DNA from 2 places in the Pelorhabdus sp. sgz311001 genome. Region 2 is predicted to be linked to the other one. Evidence: a T-box and tRNA genes for the amino acid it is inferred to sense, from the RefSeq annotation. Region 2 holds a T-box; the other holds one or more tRNA genes.

Region 1 (8,565 bases), 130 kb from region 2:
TGATGCTCGTCCTAAAGTCGGCTACTTCTATGTGGGAAATCATACGCTGCGTGTCATAGCAGAAGAACTGGATCGAATCGTAGTTGGCGATATTTTATCTGTTCCTGTTGTAGCGCCTGCGGACTGCAGTGCTTATGATGCTGTTGTGACTTTATTTTTAGAAGACGTAGGGACTTTGTATATTGTGGAAAAAGGCGGCATCTTATCAGGCGTTGTCTCCCGCAAGGACTTGCTCAAAGCCTCAATCGGCGCTGGCGATTTACAAAAGATGCCAGTGAAAATGCTGATGACGCCAGTTCATAAGCTCGTTGTCACAACGAAGGAAGAGTCTGTGCTTGTGGCGGCGAAGAAATTAATTGATCATGCAATTGACAGTCTGCCTGTTGTACAACAACTGATGCAAGATGGCAAAGCAGTTACGGAAATTGTCGGTCGACTTACCAAGACGAATGTGACTCGATTATTTGTTGAAATCGGGGAAGAAAAAAGGAGGTAATGAAAAATAGCCACTTTACCGGTTATTTATGCTTTATCTGATTCGATTGGCGAAACAGCGGAAATGGTTGCTCGTGCTACAGCCAGCCAGTTTGATTCAGGCCTATTTGATATTATTCGTGTTCCTTATATTAATTCGGAAGAACAAATTGCTGAAATTGTCAGGGAAGCGGCGCAGCGAGAGAACTGCATCATTTGCCATACTCTCGTATCCTCTCATTTGCGTGAAGCTCTTTTGGTGATTGCTGAACAGCACCATATTCGGACCGTTGATATTATGGGACCTATGATTACGACTGTTCAGGCAATGTCAGGTTTACAGCCAAAACTAAAACCAGGCTTGGTGCATAAACTGGATCAGGACTATTTTAAGCGGGTTGAAGCCGTCGAATTTGCTGTAAAATATGATGACGGCAAGAATGCTTGGGGATTATTGAAAGCTGATATGGTGATTATCGGTGTATCTCGTACTTCAAAAACACCGCTAAGCATGTATTTGGCTCATAAACGTCTCAAAGTAGCGAATGTACCGCTCGTGCCGGAAGTGCCGCCGCCGCCGGAATTGTTTCAAGTTTCGCCACATCGCATCGTCGGTCTGATTATTGATCCCTTTAAGCTGAATGAAATTCGTTCAGAACGTCTTAAAATTATGGGGCTTGCTTCTGATGCAAGTTATGCGAATTTAGAGCGCATCTCGGAAGAATTGGAATATGCGAAAGCAATTATGCGGAAGACCCGTTGTATTGTGATTGATGTTTCCAACCGGGCCATTGAAGAAACGGCGAATCGAATCTTGGAAATTGCTCAAAAAAATGAAATTATTTAAAGAAAATCCCTGTTTCTATTTAGAAACAGGGATTCTTTGACTTATTTATTACCCAGACAGGAACAATTCTCTTTGCTAGAGAATTGTATCTGTTACTACATTATATTTAACTGATTCATAAGTCTTTGTGTCTTTGTCTTTTTTGACTTCTACATGACCCGTGAATAGGGCTTCTTTAGTTTTCCAGTTAAAAGTTACTTGATCCGCTGTAATTGTTAAGTCTTTTCGCAAAAAAATAATATTTCCTGTAATATCTGCTTTACTTTGTGCTCCTGAAACAAAGACGCTGTCACCGCTGAATTTAATATCGCCGTCATTTACTGTAATGCCGCCAAGGCCAGTGACTTCTAAGGTTGCCATATTTACTCGGGCTGTCCCAGCTGTTATAATGCGTGAACCTGCTTCGATATATACATTCCCTTCCAGATTATAAAGACCTGTTGTTATGTCAAAATAGGTTTTATCAGCTGTGATCGTTGGTTTGGCTAGGGCTGTACTGGAAAGAATAAGTAGAGCTATTAGAATTAACATGAATTTTTTTATCATATAAGTCACCATCCTTACTGCTAGTATAGCAGAAATAGAAGGTGATTGTCATGTTTGCTAGTTTGGTAAAAATACCAAGTCTTTTAGTCGAAAAGATTAGCAGGGAAGGGTGAAAGTTATGAGTGTGAGAGAATATCTGGAAAAACTAGAATTAACGGTTCTTTCGGAACGAGCGGCAAAAAGCAGCCAGTCGCAAAAGGCGCGGCAAGAGGAGCCTTGTCCATTTCGCACCGCCTTCCAACGAGATCGTGATCGCGTGATTCATTCGAAATCGTTTCGGCGCTTAAAACATAAAACGCAAGTTTATATTTCGCCGGGCGATCATTATCGCATGCGCATGACTCATAGTTTGGAAGTGGCTCAAATTTCTCGCACTATTGCCCGTAGTCTTCGTTTAAATGAAGATTTAACGGAGGCGATTGCTTTAGGTCATGACGTAGGTCATACTCCGTTCGGCCATGCCGGTGAATTTGCGCTACGTGATTTTTCCGGCCATTTTAACCATAATGAGCAAAGTCTTAGAGTGGTACGATATTTAGAAAAAAATGGTCAAGGATTGAATCTTACTAAGGAAGTGGAAGATGGAATTTTGTGTCATACTGGTCCGCAGAAACCGAGTACCTTAGAGGGGTGTATTGTTCGAATCGGTGACCGTATTGCTTATTTATGCCATGATTTTGATGATGGAATTCGTGCTGGAATGTTAAAACCATCTGATTTACCACAACAAGTAGCCAGTTTATTTGGTCGCAATCCTTCGCAGATGATTACAGCTATGGTTTCTGATATTGTGGAAACGTCAAGCAAAGCTGATGAAATTACCATGTCGGCGGCTGTGCAAAAGGCCATGGATGAGTTTCGCGAATTTATGTTCGAAACACTTTATTTTTCTCCGGCGCTTCAACTAGAACGAGAGAAGGCGAAATTTATTATTTTAAGTCTCGTATCGCATTTTTTAAAAAATCCACACAAATTACCGGAAGATTTTTTAGCAAGAGAAGCGCAGTGGGGATTGAAAACGAGCGTAATCGACTATGTGGCTGGTCTGACAGACTTATATGCAATTCGACTATTTGAAGAGTTTTTTTTACCGAAAAAATCAGGGTACCAATAATGGTAGAAGATTTTGTCTGCTTTGAGCGAAGAAAAATTTTTTGTCAAGAGGAAAAAGAGGATTTATAAAACTTATATGGAATAGTAATATATCCATAAAAAAAGAGTCTAAAATCCTGCTTGACAGAAAGCAGGATTTTGACGTGAGTTGTAGAATATACTCAAAACTTAATAATGCCTTAAGGGCTACAAGGAAGAATCGCTTACACGATAGGGGATCTAAATGAAGAGTACAAATGATGATTTCGTCGATCGTCTGCGAAGCGAAAGTGATATAGTTAGCGTTATATCAGATTATGTGCCTTTAAAAAAGAAGGGAAAGAATTTTTGGGGATGTTGTCCCTTTCATCATGAAAAGACGCCATCTTTTTCGGTTACGCCTGATAAAGGTTTTTTTTACTGTTTTGGCTGTGGTGCTGGCGGCAATGTTTTTAACTTTCTCATGAAGATTGAAAACATTGATTTTTTTGATGCCGTTAAGCTGCTGGCGCAGAAGTTAAATATCCCTTTACCAGAACGAGAAAAAACCGATGCGGAACGAATGAGAGAAAAGCAAATTGCTCGCTTAGTTCAGGCAAATCAGTTGGCCGCTGATTTCTATCATTCTTGTTTGACGCGGACTAACTATGGTAAAGAGGCGCTTGATTATTTGATGGATCGTCAAATTACGCCTGAAATTATCGAGATTTTTCAATTGGGGTTTGCGCCGCCTTTCTGGAATAAATTGAGTCAGGCCTTGCTTGAGAGAAGTGTTTCGTTGGCAGTTTTGGAAGAAAGCGGATTGGCTGTTAAGAGGCAGTCGGGTGATGGCTTCTATGACCGTTTTCGTAGCCGCATTATTTTTCCTATTGTAAATTTACGAGGCCAGCCGATTGCATTTGGCGGACGCGTTCTTGACAACAGTCAACCTAAATATCTCAATTCACCAGAAACGCCAATTTACAATAAGCGACGAGAGTTGTTCGGTCTTGATAAAACCTACAAAGCGATTCGCGACCAAAAGAAAGTTGTTATTGTAGAAGGTTATTTTGATGCAGTGAGTCTGTATGGCGCTGGGATTACTTGTGTTGCAGCATCATTAGGAACAGCTTTTACGGCGGAACAGGCCAAAGTGTTGCTGAAATTTACTGATGAATTTTATTTTGCTTATGACAGTGATGCGGCTGGACAAAATGCTACGAGTCGAGCTATTATTACGGCTAGCGAGGCTGGGGCGAAAGTAAAAATTATTCAAATTCCCGATGGTAAGGATCCTGATGAATATGTGCGGCGTCATGGTGGACAAGCTTTTGCCGCACTTATGGATAAGGCGTTAACGGCTATTGCTTATGAGGTGGAAAGGGCGCTTGGCAGCATTGACCATTCTCACTTAGAGGGAAAAGCTGCTGTAATTTCACAGGTTGTTCCATTTTTGGCGCAAGCTCATAATGCCGTAGAGATAAATGCTCATATATCACGATTAGCTGCTGTTTTAACAATTGACGAAGGAACAATTCGGGAAGAGTTAAGAAAATATCCTTTACAAGCTAAAAAGGATAAAACTGTAAAAGGCGGATATACTAGTAATGTTCTTTCTCTTGCTGGCCCCAAAGTAGGGGCGGCAGAACAGGCAGAACGTCATCTAATGCATTTTTTGTTTCAAGATGCGTCGATATTACCTTATGTAGAATCAATGCTTGGGATAGGGCATTTTAGTAGTCCGGTTCGACAGGAAATTATGGCAGCGCTTAGTTCTGATTATAGTGCTACAGGTAAAATTGATCCTGAAGGGATATCTCTTCGCTTGAGTCAGGCAGCGGCAGCTGAATTATCAGGCATTATGCTGCTAGAGACTCCTTGTGAAGATAAGGTGCGCCTAGTAGACGACTATATTCGAGCCATAGAACTTGCTTTTTTGAAAAATCAATATGAAGAGCATCGGTTAAAAGCCGATGAATTAGAACGCATGGGGGATAGTCGCTTTTTGCAGGAATTAGCAGAGAGCCAGCGAATTAAACATGAAATTAATAAATTATACCAATGAGAATTTTAATAAGTATCAATCGGTCATGCTGACCGCCATCGGCCTGGGGAGGGGGGAATAAAATGACAGAGAAAAAGAATCAGACGACTGATCATGTTAATGAATTGCTGCACCGCGGTAAAAAACGCGGAGGTGTGCTAACATATGCAGAAATTATGGATACTTTTCAGAGCGATGACTTGACACCTGATGAGATTGATGATGTGTATGAAATGTTCACGACGAAAGGTATTGAAATTGTTGATGAAATCCCTGAGGCAGAAGGACCTGGCACAGCTGACATAGAAGAAGAACAGGCGGAAGAGATTGATATTGACCTGTCAATTCCTGAGGGAGTTACGATTGATGATCCTGTGCGCATGTATTTGAAGGAAATTGGGCGTGTGCCGCTGTTAACTGCCGATGAGGAAATCTTATTGGCAAAACGCATGGAAAAAGGTGATGAAGACGCCAAACGTCGTTTGGCTGAAGCGAATTTGCGCCTTGTTGTAAGTATTGCGAAACGCTATGTGGGTCGAGGAATGCTATTCCTTGATTTAATTCAAGAGGGAAACCTTGGCTTGATTAAAGCCGTGGAAAAGTTTGATTATAATAAAGGCTACAAGTTCTCTACCTATGCAACTTGGTGGATTCGTCAGGCCATTACGCGGGCCATTGCCGACCAAGCGCGGACGATTCGTATTCCAGTGCATATGGTTGAAACTATTAATAAATTAATTCGCGTATCGCGACAGCTTTTGCAAGAACTTGGCCGGGAACCAGCGCCAGAAGAAATTGCTAAAGAGATGGAAATTACAGTTGAGCGCGTACGGGAAATTATGAAAATTGCCCAAGAACCAGTTTCCTTAGAAACTCCGATTGGGGAAGAAGAAGATTCCCATCTTGGCGATTTTATTGAAGATCAAGAAGCGCCAGCGCCAGCTGAGGCCGCTTCATTCATGCTTTTAAAAGAACAGTTAGAAGAAGTTTTAGAAACTTTAACTGATCGTGAGAAAAAAGTACTGCGCCTTCGCTTTGGTCTTGATGATGGGCGTGCTAGAACACTGGAAGAAGTCGGTCAGCATTTTGGCGTTACAAGGGAGCGTATTCGTCAGATTGAAGCGAAAGCTCTAAGAAAATTGCGTCATCCTAGCCGTAGCAAGAAATTAAAGGATTTTCTGGAATAATTATCATCTTTTCTATGAAGTTTCTTGACATAATAACTTATTTTGTATTATAATATATCCCGTTGGTGACTATTCCTTGATAGCTCAGTTGGTAGAGCAATCGGCTGTTAACCGATCGGTCGTAGGTTCGAGTCCTACTCAAGGAGCCAAATGATAACAAAACAGGCTTTCTTCGGAAAACCTGTTTTCATATCTTGGGCCTATAGCTCAGCGGTAGAGCAGCCGGCTCATAACCGGCTGGTCCCTGGTTCGATACCAGGTGGGCCCACCAGTTGAAATAATGCGGGATTCTTGCAAAGCAAGAATTCCGTTTTTCTTTGTAAAGGGGAGAAAATGATGAAATTGAATGAAAGACTGCGTCAAATAGCCGCTTTCGTTCCCCAAGGTGCTAGAATCGCTGATATTGGCACAGATCATGCTTATTTGCCCGTGTTTCTTGTGCAGCAGAACGTGGTTTCTTGGGCCATTGCTGGTGATGTTCATGAAGGGCCCTATAAAGCTGCTTCGCTTACTGTTCGTCAAGCGGGGCTGTCTGATAAAATTTCTGTACGTTTAGGCGATGGCCTAACTGTAATTGGTGAAGATGAGATCGATGCAGTAGTGATTGCCGGTATGGGCGGGCAGACAATGATTGAAATTCTCCAAAAAGGTGAACTCTGGATAAACCGTCTTACGACGCTTGTGCTACAGCCGATGGGAGCTGCGGGCGCATTGCGTTTATGGCTGGTAAAGCACGGTTGGAAGCTAATCGATGAGGCGCTTGTAATAGATGATGACCGTCTTTACGAAGTGATTTGTGCTAAGCGCTCAATTTCCGGGCAGGGGACTTTGTCGGTAGAGACAGAAATTACGGAAGCTGAGAAAATTCTGTATGAAGTTGGTCCAATTCTGCTAAGAAAGCAAGATCCCTTGCTGTCTCAGCATATTGGTCAAAAAATAAATGATACAAAGCGGATCTTAACGCAACTGAATAATGCCGGTATTGGGGCGCAGGAAAAGACGATTGTCTTAAAAAGACAGCTACAACAATTAAAGGAGCTTTTGCCATGACAGTAACCTGTGCAAGTGTAATGCAGGCTATGGAGAATTGGGCGCCTGCTTATCTAGCGGAAGAATGGGATAAGATTGGCTTGTTTGTAGGAGCAAAAGAACAGCCTGTGAATAAAATCATGACAACTCTTGATGTGACGCTGGCTGTCGCCCAGGAAGCGGCAGAGTGGGGGGCTGATCTGATTGTTTCGCATCATCCTTTCTTATTTAAGCCTTTGAGCAAAATTGATACAAACAGTGAACAAGGGAAAATTGTGAAGCTGTTGTTAACGCATGATATTGCTGTTTTTTCTGCTCATACTAATCTGGATTGTGCTCGTGGCGGCGTAAATGATGTGTTAGCGCAACAATTAGGTTTGCGCAATATACGACCTTTTATTAGTGGTTATGAGCAACCTTTCATAAAATTAGTCACTTATGTGCCGCAAGAGGCTTTTGGAGCTGTTTGGCAAGCCGTGACTTCTGCCGGAGCTGGCCATATTGGGCAATATAGTCATTGTACCTTTGCTGTAGAAGGAACTGGCTCTTTTTTGCCGCAAGCAGGGACTAGTCCTTATTTAGGAAAAGTTGGCAGCGTTGAAAAAGTGTCAGAGTTACGCCTTGAAACTATTTTGCCAGCGGCTAAAAAACAGCTGGTTTTAGAAGCTTTACTTTCGGCTCATCCTTATGAAGAAGTAGCCTATGATTTGTACTCATTGGAAAATAAGGAGAAGTTTCCTGGCTTAGGTCGACTCGGGACTTGTTCTAGTCAATCGATAGCTGATTTTGCTGCTTTGGTTAAAACAAAACTTGGCTTATCATCCATTCAGGTTATTGAGGGAGATGAAGGCTTAGTGGAGACAGTCGCTGTTGTCGGTGGCAGTGGTGCGGAATTTTTCCGACAAGCAAAAGCTTTGGGGGCGCAAGTTTTGGTAACCGGTGATGTAAAGTACCATGATGCTGTCGATGCGAAAGCCTTAGGAATTACGCTGATTGATGCAGGTCATTATGGAACAGAGGCTCCTGTTGTGCCAGTTATCGCGGAATATTTACAGAGTTGCTTTTCCAAAATTATTGTAACTACAGCTTCTTGTCAGAAATCTCCTTTCTCAGTTTATTGACAGAATCACTTTAATCTACTATAATTAAAAAGCTGTTTATGAGTATGAAAGATGATCGCGAGTACTTTGTATTCGAGGAAAGTCCGAGCTCCGTAGGGCAGGGTGCTGGATAACGTCCAGCGAGGGTGACCTTAGGGAAAGTGCCATAGAAAAGAAAACCGCCGATTTTTCGGTAAGGATGGAACGGTGCGGTAAGAGCGCACCAGCAACCAGGTGACTGGTTGGCTTGGTAAACCCCACTTGGAG
Region 2 (8,565 bases):
CGCAAGGAAGTTCGGTGTGATCGGTTTTTTTGGCCTGATCGACAAGATTTGGCGGAATATGAACGAACCAATACGCCGCTGCTCAGTCTGGAGCGGCAACTTGTTTTATCGCATTATCAGTTGGTAGGCTTTGCTGTTTCTTTTGAGATGGATTACTTGCAGCTATTAGGCATGCTAACGATGGGAAGAGTGCCGCTATGGTCGAAAGACCGGAGCGAACAAGATCCGATTGTTGTGGTAGGCGGGCCTTGTGCTACCTTTAACCCGGAACCTTTGGCAGAGTTCGTCGATGTGTTTGTCATCGGGGAAGGCGAAGAAGTGATTCATGAGCTGTTAGATGCCTATGAATCTGGCCGGGATCGCGGCATCGATCGAGCCACGCTGCTTTTAGAATTAGCACAGATTCCTGGCTTGTATGTACCGAGATTTTACGAACCGACTTATCAGGAAAGCGGCGAGCTGCAAGGGTATGAAGTGAAAGCTCAGGTACCGTCGGTGATTACTAGAAGATGGGTAAAGCAGCTTGGCAGCCGCTTGGCCGAAACGGAGCTTGTGACGAAAGATACGGAATTTAAAGATATGTATCTAGTGGAAGTTGCGCGAGGTTGCGGTCGTCACTGTCGCTTTTGTATGGCTGGCTATTGTTTTCGTCGGCCGCGGGTACAGGCCTTGCCCCAGCTTAAAGAGGCTGTGGACAGGGCAGCTGTGTATCGCCAAAAGGTGGGGCTTGTCGGTGCTGCGATTTCCGATTATCCCGAAATTGATGAACTTTGTGAGTATATTTTAAGTAAGGGCATGACCTTATCAGTTGCTTCCTTGCGGGCTGATACAATAACGCCTACGCTAGCGGCGGCACTAGCGAAAAGTGGTCAAAGAACGATTACTTTGGCGCCGGAAGCTGGTAGTGAACGGCTGCGGCGAGTGATTAATAAAGGAATTAGCAATGAGCATTTGCAACGAGCCATAGATTTAGCGGCGGATGTTAAGATTCCTCACGTCCGGTTTTATATTATGATCGGGCTTCCCTTTGAAACGAAAGAAGATATTGATGCGATTATTACTTTAGCAAAAAATACGATGCAAGACCTGATTTTAGGCGGTGGTCGCCGCAAGCTGACGTTAAGTATCAATCCTTTTGTGCCGAAACCGTTCACGCCATTTCAGTGGCTGCCTATGGCACCAATGAAAGTAGTAGAAAATCGGCTGAAACGGATTCAAAAAGAGCTAAAGTCGGATAAAAATATTGAAGTACTGATTGAATCGCCGAAGGAAGCCTATGTACAAGGCATTTTGGCTAGAGGCGATAGAAGGTTGGCGCCGCTCTTAGCAGAGTGTGCTGCCGCCAAAAGTTTTAAAGCATTTCGCAAGCAACTTTCTTGTTACGGTCTTTCTGAAGAATTTTATTTATACCGCCAGCGGCAGTGGGAAGAAGTTCTTCCTTGGGACTTTCTTGATATGGGCCTTCGCCCCGAATATCTTAGGGAAGAGTTTGAGAAAGCGTGCCGAGAAGAAAGTACGGCTCCCTGCCGGGAGAATTGTCTTCGCTGCGGTGTTTGTAGGGAGGGTTAGGTTATGGAACAGTTTCAACTACGGCAAGTACAGGGTCTTAAGATAGGAACTTTTTCTCATTTTGAAAAGTACAGTATTCGTCACGGCTTTTCTACGCGCCTTGGCGGTACGAGCGATAAGCCTTACCGGGCTTTGAATTTAGGACTTCATACAGGCGATCAAAAGCAATCGGTTGTTGCCAATCGGCGGCGATTTTTTCAAGCGATCGGGTTACCGATGAAACGAGCCGTTACAGCTCAGCAGGTTCATGGGGCGCAAATTGCTATCGTTACGGACCAAGAGGCCGGTATGGGCATGGAAGTGTATGATGAGGCCTTGGCAAAAACGGATGCCTTGATTACCAATGTTTCAAATCTGCCATTGTTCTTATGCTATGCTGACTGTGTGCCTGTCTTAATTGCCGATCCGAAAGAAAAGGTAGTAGCGGTCGTGCATGCTGGTTGGAAAGGCACAGTTGCGAAAATTGCCCAAAAGACTGTTGAAACTATGAGTGAGTCCTTTGGGTCTAAGCCGGAGAATTGTCTCGTAGGCATTGCTCCCTCGATTGGGTCTTGTTGCTATGAAGTAGATGATACAGTTTTTTTTGAATTGCAACGGGCTTTTTCCTGGTGGGGCAGGGTGATTCAACCCCATGGGAAAAAGTGGTTTCTTGATTTATGGCAAGCCAATGTGCAGCAACTCGTTGATGCCGGTGTTCCCAAAGAACAAATCGTCGTAAGCGGTCAATGTACTTCTTGTCATCAAGATCTCTTTTATTCTCATCGGGCGGAACACGGCCAAACGGGACGCATGGGCGCAGTAATTGCTTTACCATAAAGACATGGTGCAAAAGTCCCGTTGCTAGAATATACAGCTATGCGTATAATTATGTTAAGCTAGTAAAATTAGTAAATCAGTAAATTTTTATAAAAGTTTTATAATTTTCAAACAGGAAAAATTTGATTACCAGCGAATAAAACCTACAAGGACGGAGGGGTTGTTTTGTCAATCGCTGAAAACTATGCCGTTGTTGTGCAAAACATCCAGTCGGCTCGGGAAAAAAGGGCAGCGCAAACAGGCATGGATCAGCCTGTTCAGTTGATTGCCGTAACGAAAAATCATACGATTGCAGAAATGGAAGAAGCCTATGAACTAGGCATGAAAGTGGTCGGCGAGAATCGCGTGCAGGAAGCTCTGGCAAAATTTGATCATTTTCAAGATCGTTTAGAGTATCATCTGCTAGGACATTTGCAAACCAATAAAGTGAAACAAGCTGTATCGTTTTTTCACTTAATTCATTCGGTTGATAGTCTACGACTCTTACAGCAGATTGATCGTCATGCTGCCGCTGTCGGCAAAGTACAAGCCGTATTATTAGAGGTAAATGTGGGAGAAGAAGCAACAAAATTTGGCTTAGGCTTTGACGAGGTAATTCCGTTTCTGGCAGAAGCAGGTCAGTTTTCTCATGTGTCGATTGAAGGCTTGATGACAGTAGCGCCGCATTTTGACGATCCTGAAGCAACAAGACCGATCTTTCGTAAACTATATCAACTATTTACTGCAATAAAAGATAAATCTTATGAAAACTGTAATATGAAGTGGCTGTCAATGGGGATGACGAATGATTATCCGATTGCTATTGAAGAAGGCGCCAATATGGTTCGTGTAGGTACGGCGATTTTTGGCGAACGCAATTATGCTGTTGAGTTAACAAGGAGGTAAAAGGAATGAAAATTATGGAAAAGGTCTGGGGCGGCCTTGGATTATTTGAACAAGAGGAAGAAGAAGATCGCGTAAAGGTGGAAGAAATCGAACCGAGAAGCAAGAAAAATTCTGCTGCAGCGAATAATCTCGTCAATTTGCCAACGGCGCAAAAGCAAATGAAAGTGATGGTCATCGAGCCTGTTTCTTTCGATGATGCGCAACAAGTTGCCGATTATCTGAAGGCTCGTAAGCCTGTTGTTGTGAATTTTGAGCATTGCGATGGCGATTTATCAAAACGAATGATTGACTTTGTCAGCGGAACGACCTATGCTTTAAGTGGCAGTATTCAAAAAGTGGGCAATCATATTTTCTTATGTGCACCGAATAATGTGGATGTGTCCTTTGCTTCGCGTGATGAAGGTGAAAAAGGAATCTTGCCCTGGTTGAAATAATTTTACCTGCTAGTATGTTACCTGGTTTTAGGAGGATATCATGTTAACTCAGACAAAATTCGGCTTCTTCGGCGGCGGTGCCATGGCAGAAGCTTTGATTACTGGGATTATTAAGAATGGTCTTGTACCTAGCGAACAAGTTTGTGTATCGGATATTAATGAGCAGCGACTTCATGATCTGGAAAAACGCTTTCAAGTGTTGACTACAACTGACAGTAAGAAACTTGTGGCTGAAGCAGATATGCTTTTTTTAACGGTAAAACCACAAGTGATTGAATCGGTTTTTCCAGTCATTAAAGCAATGGTTCGTCCTAAGACGGTCATTGTTTCCATTGTAGCAGGTCTGACGCTTAGCCGGATTGAAACGGTTTTACCGGAAAATCCGGTTATTCGTGTTATGCCCAATACGCCGATGGCTGTGGGCGAAGGCATGGCGGCTGTTGCGGCAGGCAAGAAAGCAACAGCGGAACAAATGGAAGCCGTGTTAGCTATTTTCCGTTCGGCTGGTAAGGCTATTGAAATTGAAGAAAAATTGCTTGATGCTGTGACCGGCTTATCAGGTAGCGGACCGGCTTATGGTTTTGTTATGATTGATGCTTTAGCCGATGCGGGTGTGAAAGTAGGGTTGCCAAGAGCTATGGCGATTACTTTGGCTGCACAGACTTTGCTTGGCGCTGCAAAAATGGTACTTGATACGGGACTTCATCCAGCGCAACTTCGAGATATGGTTACATCTCCTGGCGGTACGGCCATTACGGGCGTACAAACCTTGGAGCGCTATAGCATTCGTGCTGCTTTAATTGATGCTGTAGTTGCGGCAACAAAACAGTCCAAAGATTTGGGGAAAAAGCATGAGTGATCGGGAAAAACTATTGCGCTATTACCGTGCTGACGGTGATGGTGATATAGCGGCTAAGCTGATTGATTTGGCGGAAGCGGTGGCAAAGAATGGCAAGGTCAAGGTGTCGGACTTTCTTGACCCTCATGCAATGATGATTGCCGAGACGGTATCGGCCCACTATCCGGCTGTACGGCTGGAATGTTTTGGCGGCTATGATGGTGCGGAACGCGTAAAAGCTGCTTTCATTCAAACTGATTTTCGCGGCAAACCTGTTTACCAAATTGCTGCACTTAAGGTAAAATGGGATAAACGCTTTGACAGATTGACGCATCGCGATGTACTAGGCGCTGTTCTGGGCTGTGGGATTGAGCGAGAAATGACTGGCGATATTGTGCTGATGAACGAAGGAGCCTTTGTCCTTGTTCACCAGTCTTTAGTGCCTTTTTTACTTTCCAATCTTACTTCCGTTGGACCAGTCACAGTAGAAATCGAAGAGGCTGATTTAGCTCTAATTCCACCAAAAGAAGAGAAGATTAAAGAGATTCGCACAACTGCCGCATCGCTTCGACTTGATGTGATTGCAGCAGCTGGTTTTGGGACAAGCCGCACGAAAATGTCTGATGATATTGCGGCTGATAAAATTAAACTCAATTGGCAGCCTGTACGAAAATCGGATCAGGCTGTAAAAGCAGGCGATGTGATTTCCATGCGTGGTCGTGGTCGGCTCGAAGTGGCCGAAGTATTAGGTACAACCAAAAAAGGACGGCTCAGTATTTTGTTGCGCCGTTATTTATAAGCTTGTTGTAAAAGACGGGGGAATGGCGATGTTAACACCGTTAGATATTCAAAACAAAGAATTTAAACGCAGTTTTCGCGGCTATAATGAAGATGAAATTGACGGATTTCTTGATCTTGTCATCAAAGATTATGAACATTTATACCGGGAAAATGTAGAACTGAAAGATACGATTGAACGCCTGAATGGCAAATTGGAAAATTATCAGCAAATGGAAAATACCCTTCATAATACCCTGGTTATTGCACAAGAAACCGCCGAAGAAGTCAAGCTGAATGCGAAGAAGCAGTCAGAACTTTTAATGCGGGAAGCGGAAATTAAGGGTCAGCAGCTTGTGGATGAAGCTACGGCAAAAGTACGTCGTTTGTCTGGCGAATATGAAGAAATACATAAGCAAATGCAAATTTATCGTTCGCGCATGAAAACGATGTTGCAGGCGCAGCTTGATATGATTATCCAGGAAGAAGCAGAAGAAGAAGCTTGATTTGACGGTTGCCCGCAAATTGAGTATAATTTAGCTATATTCGTAGATAAAGCGATGAACGGGACAGTATTCTGTTATGATTCTGACAGCGAGCCAGGAATAGTGAAAGCCTGGCAGAGTTCGTACAGTAAGAAGATCACCCGGAAGCTGTAAGGCTGAATCACAAGTAAGTCTTACCGTATGACGAGCGTTATTTCGTTTTTTAAAGTGACGTAACTGTCATTAGGGTGGTACCACGGGAAAAGCTCTCGTCCCTTAGGGATGAAGGCTTTTTTTATTTTCCGGTATTCCCTAGAAACGGTGTTAATTTTTTGGAGGTGTCGGTATGTCAGAAGTTGATTACAGTAAAACTTTGAATTTGCCGGAAACAGAGTTTCCAATGCGAGGTAATTTACCGCAACGTGAACCAGAGATGCTGGCTTGGTGGACGGAAAAAAATATTTATGCAGAAAAACAAAAACGGTCCAAAGGACGTAAAAAGTTTGTTCTCCACGACGGTCCGCCTTATGCCAATGGCAATATTCATCTTGGTACATCCTTAAATAAAATTTTAAAAGACATTATTATTAAGTATAAAAGCCATTGCGGTTTTGATGCACCCTATGTTCCTGGCTGGGATACTCATGGCCTGCCGATTGAACATGCTGCCATTAAGATCTTAGGTTTAAACCGCCATGAACTAGATCCTTTGGCTCTTAGAAAAGAATGTAAAAACTATGCCTTAAAATGTCTCGACATGCAGCGCGAAGATTTTAAACGTCTTGGCGTTATGGGCGACTGGGAAAATCCTTATGTGACGCTTAGACCTTACTTTGAAGCCAAACAGATTCAGGTTTTTGGCGAAATGGCTAAGAAAGGCTATATTTATAAAGGCCTGAAGTCAGTATATTGGTGCACATCTTGCGAAACGGCTTTGGCTGAGGCGGAAATCGAATATGCCGAAAAGAAATCACATTCGATTTTTGTAAAATTCCCGCTTGTTGATGACAAAAATACATTGCCTGCAGGCGTTGATCCGAAGCAAGCATTTGCTGTGATCTGGACGACAACTCCTTGGACCATGCCGGCCAATGTGGCCATTTCGGTGAATCCGGAATTTGAATATTCCTGGGTTAAATTTGATCAGGAAGTCTATTTGTTAGCAACCGAATTGATCGAATCTGTTGTAACAGCGAATCATTTAGGGGAATATACGATTCTTGGATCGTTAAAAGGTTCTGAACTGGAAGGCGCTCTATTCCATCATCCCTTCATGGATCGTCAATCACCAATCCTGCTTGGCGAACATGTTACGCTGGAAGCGGGTACTGGCTGCGTTCATACGGCTCCCGGCCATGGCCAGGAAGACTTTGAAATTGGCATGAAGTATAAATTGCCGATTATTTGCCCCGTAGATCATCAAGGCAAGATGACGGCTGAAGCTGGCAAATTTGCTGGCCTTCATGTCGATGATGCCAATGTGCCTGTAATCAAGGAACTGGCTGCTACAGGGATGCTGCTTGGTAAGAGTTCCCTCCGCCACCAGTATGCCCATTGCTGGCGTTGCAAGAGTCCTGTTATTTTTCGGGCTACAGAACAGTGGTTTGCTTCGGTTGATGGTTTCAGAAAGGAAGCGCTGCAAGCCATCGAAGATGTTCAGTGGATTCCTGCTTGGGGCGAAGACCGGATTCACAATATGGTTGTGGATCGTCATGATTGGTGCATTTCTCGTCAGAGAGTTTGGGGCGTGCCAATTCCGATTTTCTATTGCAACGATTGCGGCGAGCATATTATTAATGATGAAACGATTCAAGCGGTATCTGATTTGTTTGGTCGGGAAGGTTCTGACGCTTGGTGGGCAAAAACCGCTGAAGAAATTCTGCCAGAAGGTTTCTCCTGCCCGCATTGTGGTAAAAAAGGTTTCCGGAAGGAAACAGACATTATGGACGTTTGGTTTGACAGCGGCTCCAGCCATGCTGCCGTCCTAACGCAGCGTGAAGAACTAAAATGGCCGGCTGATCTTTATTTAGAAGGCAGTGACCAGCATCGCGGCTGGTTCCAGTCCTCACTATTGACTTCGGTAGCGACTAAGGGCAGAGCTCCTTATGATGCTGTTTTGACACATGGCTTTGTTGTTGACGGCGAAGGCCGTAAAATGTCCAAATCCATTGGGAATGTTATTTTCCCACCGGAAGTCATTAAAAAATATGGCGCCGATATTTTACGGTTGTGGGTAGCCTCAGCCGATTACAAAGCGGATATTCGTATTTCCAATGATATTCTAAAGCAAATGTCTGAAGTCTATCGTAAAATCCGCAATACTTTCCGCTATATTTTAGGAAACTTAGCAGATTTTGATCCGGCTCTGCATAAAGTAGAGTATAAAGATCTTTTGGAAATCGACCGTTGGGCCTTGCTGCGCTTAGAACAAGTACGCTCTAAAGTAACTGAGGCCTATGAAGAATATGAGTTCCATACTTTATATCATACGGTTCATAATTTTTGCACCGTTGATTTAAGTTCTATTTATCTTGATATTTTGAAAGACCGCCTCTATGCGGAAGGGAAAACTTCCGTACAACGTCGGGCAGCTCAGACGGCTATGTATGAAATTATGGTCAGCCTGTTAACGATGCTGGCGCCTGTTCTTAGCTTTACGGCCGAAGAAGTATGGCGTTATGTACCGAAAACAGGAGATATGCCAGAAAGTATTCAAATGACTACCTGGCCTACAGCAAAACCTGAGTATATTGATAATGCC

Evidence for each region. The T-box of region 2 lies ahead of ileS (isoleucine--tRNA ligase). A T-box ahead of a tRNA ligase gene usually reads a tRNA of that ligase, here a tRNA-Ile.
Region 1: it has a tRNA-Ile gene. The T-box ahead of ileS (isoleucine--tRNA ligase) is inferred to sense a tRNA for this amino acid. The anticodon was not compared.

What each region holds. Positions count from the first base shown of each region.
Region 1 covers NZ_JBVXUT010000001.1:772,796-781,360, forward strand. The annotation lists gene AC0MXB_RS03980 (helix-turn-helix transcriptional regulator) at 1-496, shown strand, start outside; gene AC0MXB_RS03985 (pyruvate, water dikinase regulatory protein) at 503-1,321, shown strand; gene AC0MXB_RS03990 (LptA/OstA family protein) at 1,397-1,867, opposite strand; gene AC0MXB_RS03995 (deoxyguanosinetriphosphate triphosphohydrolase) at 1,986-2,981, shown strand; gene dnaG (DNA primase) at 3,204-5,003, shown strand; gene rpoD (RNA polymerase sigma factor RpoD) at 5,066-6,169, shown strand; tRNA gene AC0MXB_RS04010 (tRNA-Asn) at 6,243-6,318, shown strand; tRNA gene AC0MXB_RS04015 (tRNA-Ile) at 6,366-6,440, shown strand; gene AC0MXB_RS04020 (tRNA (adenine(22)-N(1))-methyltransferase) at 6,503-7,219, shown strand; gene AC0MXB_RS04025 (Nif3-like dinuclear metal center hexameric protein) at 7,216-8,319, shown strand; RNA gene rnpB (RNase P RNA component class A) at 8,359-8,565, shown strand, end outside.
Region 2 covers NZ_JBVXUT010000001.1:900,111-908,675, forward strand. The annotation lists gene AC0MXB_RS04685 (TIGR03960 family B12-binding radical SAM protein) at 1-1,569, shown strand, start outside; gene pgeF (peptidoglycan editing factor PgeF) at 1,573-2,385, shown strand; gene AC0MXB_RS04695 (YggS family pyridoxal phosphate-dependent enzyme) at 2,551-3,270, shown strand; gene AC0MXB_RS04700 (cell division protein SepF) at 3,276-3,704, shown strand; gene proC (pyrroline-5-carboxylate reductase) at 3,745-4,563, shown strand; gene AC0MXB_RS04710 (YlmH family RNA-binding protein) at 4,556-5,341, shown strand; gene AC0MXB_RS04715 (DivIVA domain-containing protein) at 5,370-5,825, shown strand; T-box leader at 5,871-6,084, shown strand; gene ileS (isoleucine--tRNA ligase) at 6,151-8,565, shown strand, end outside.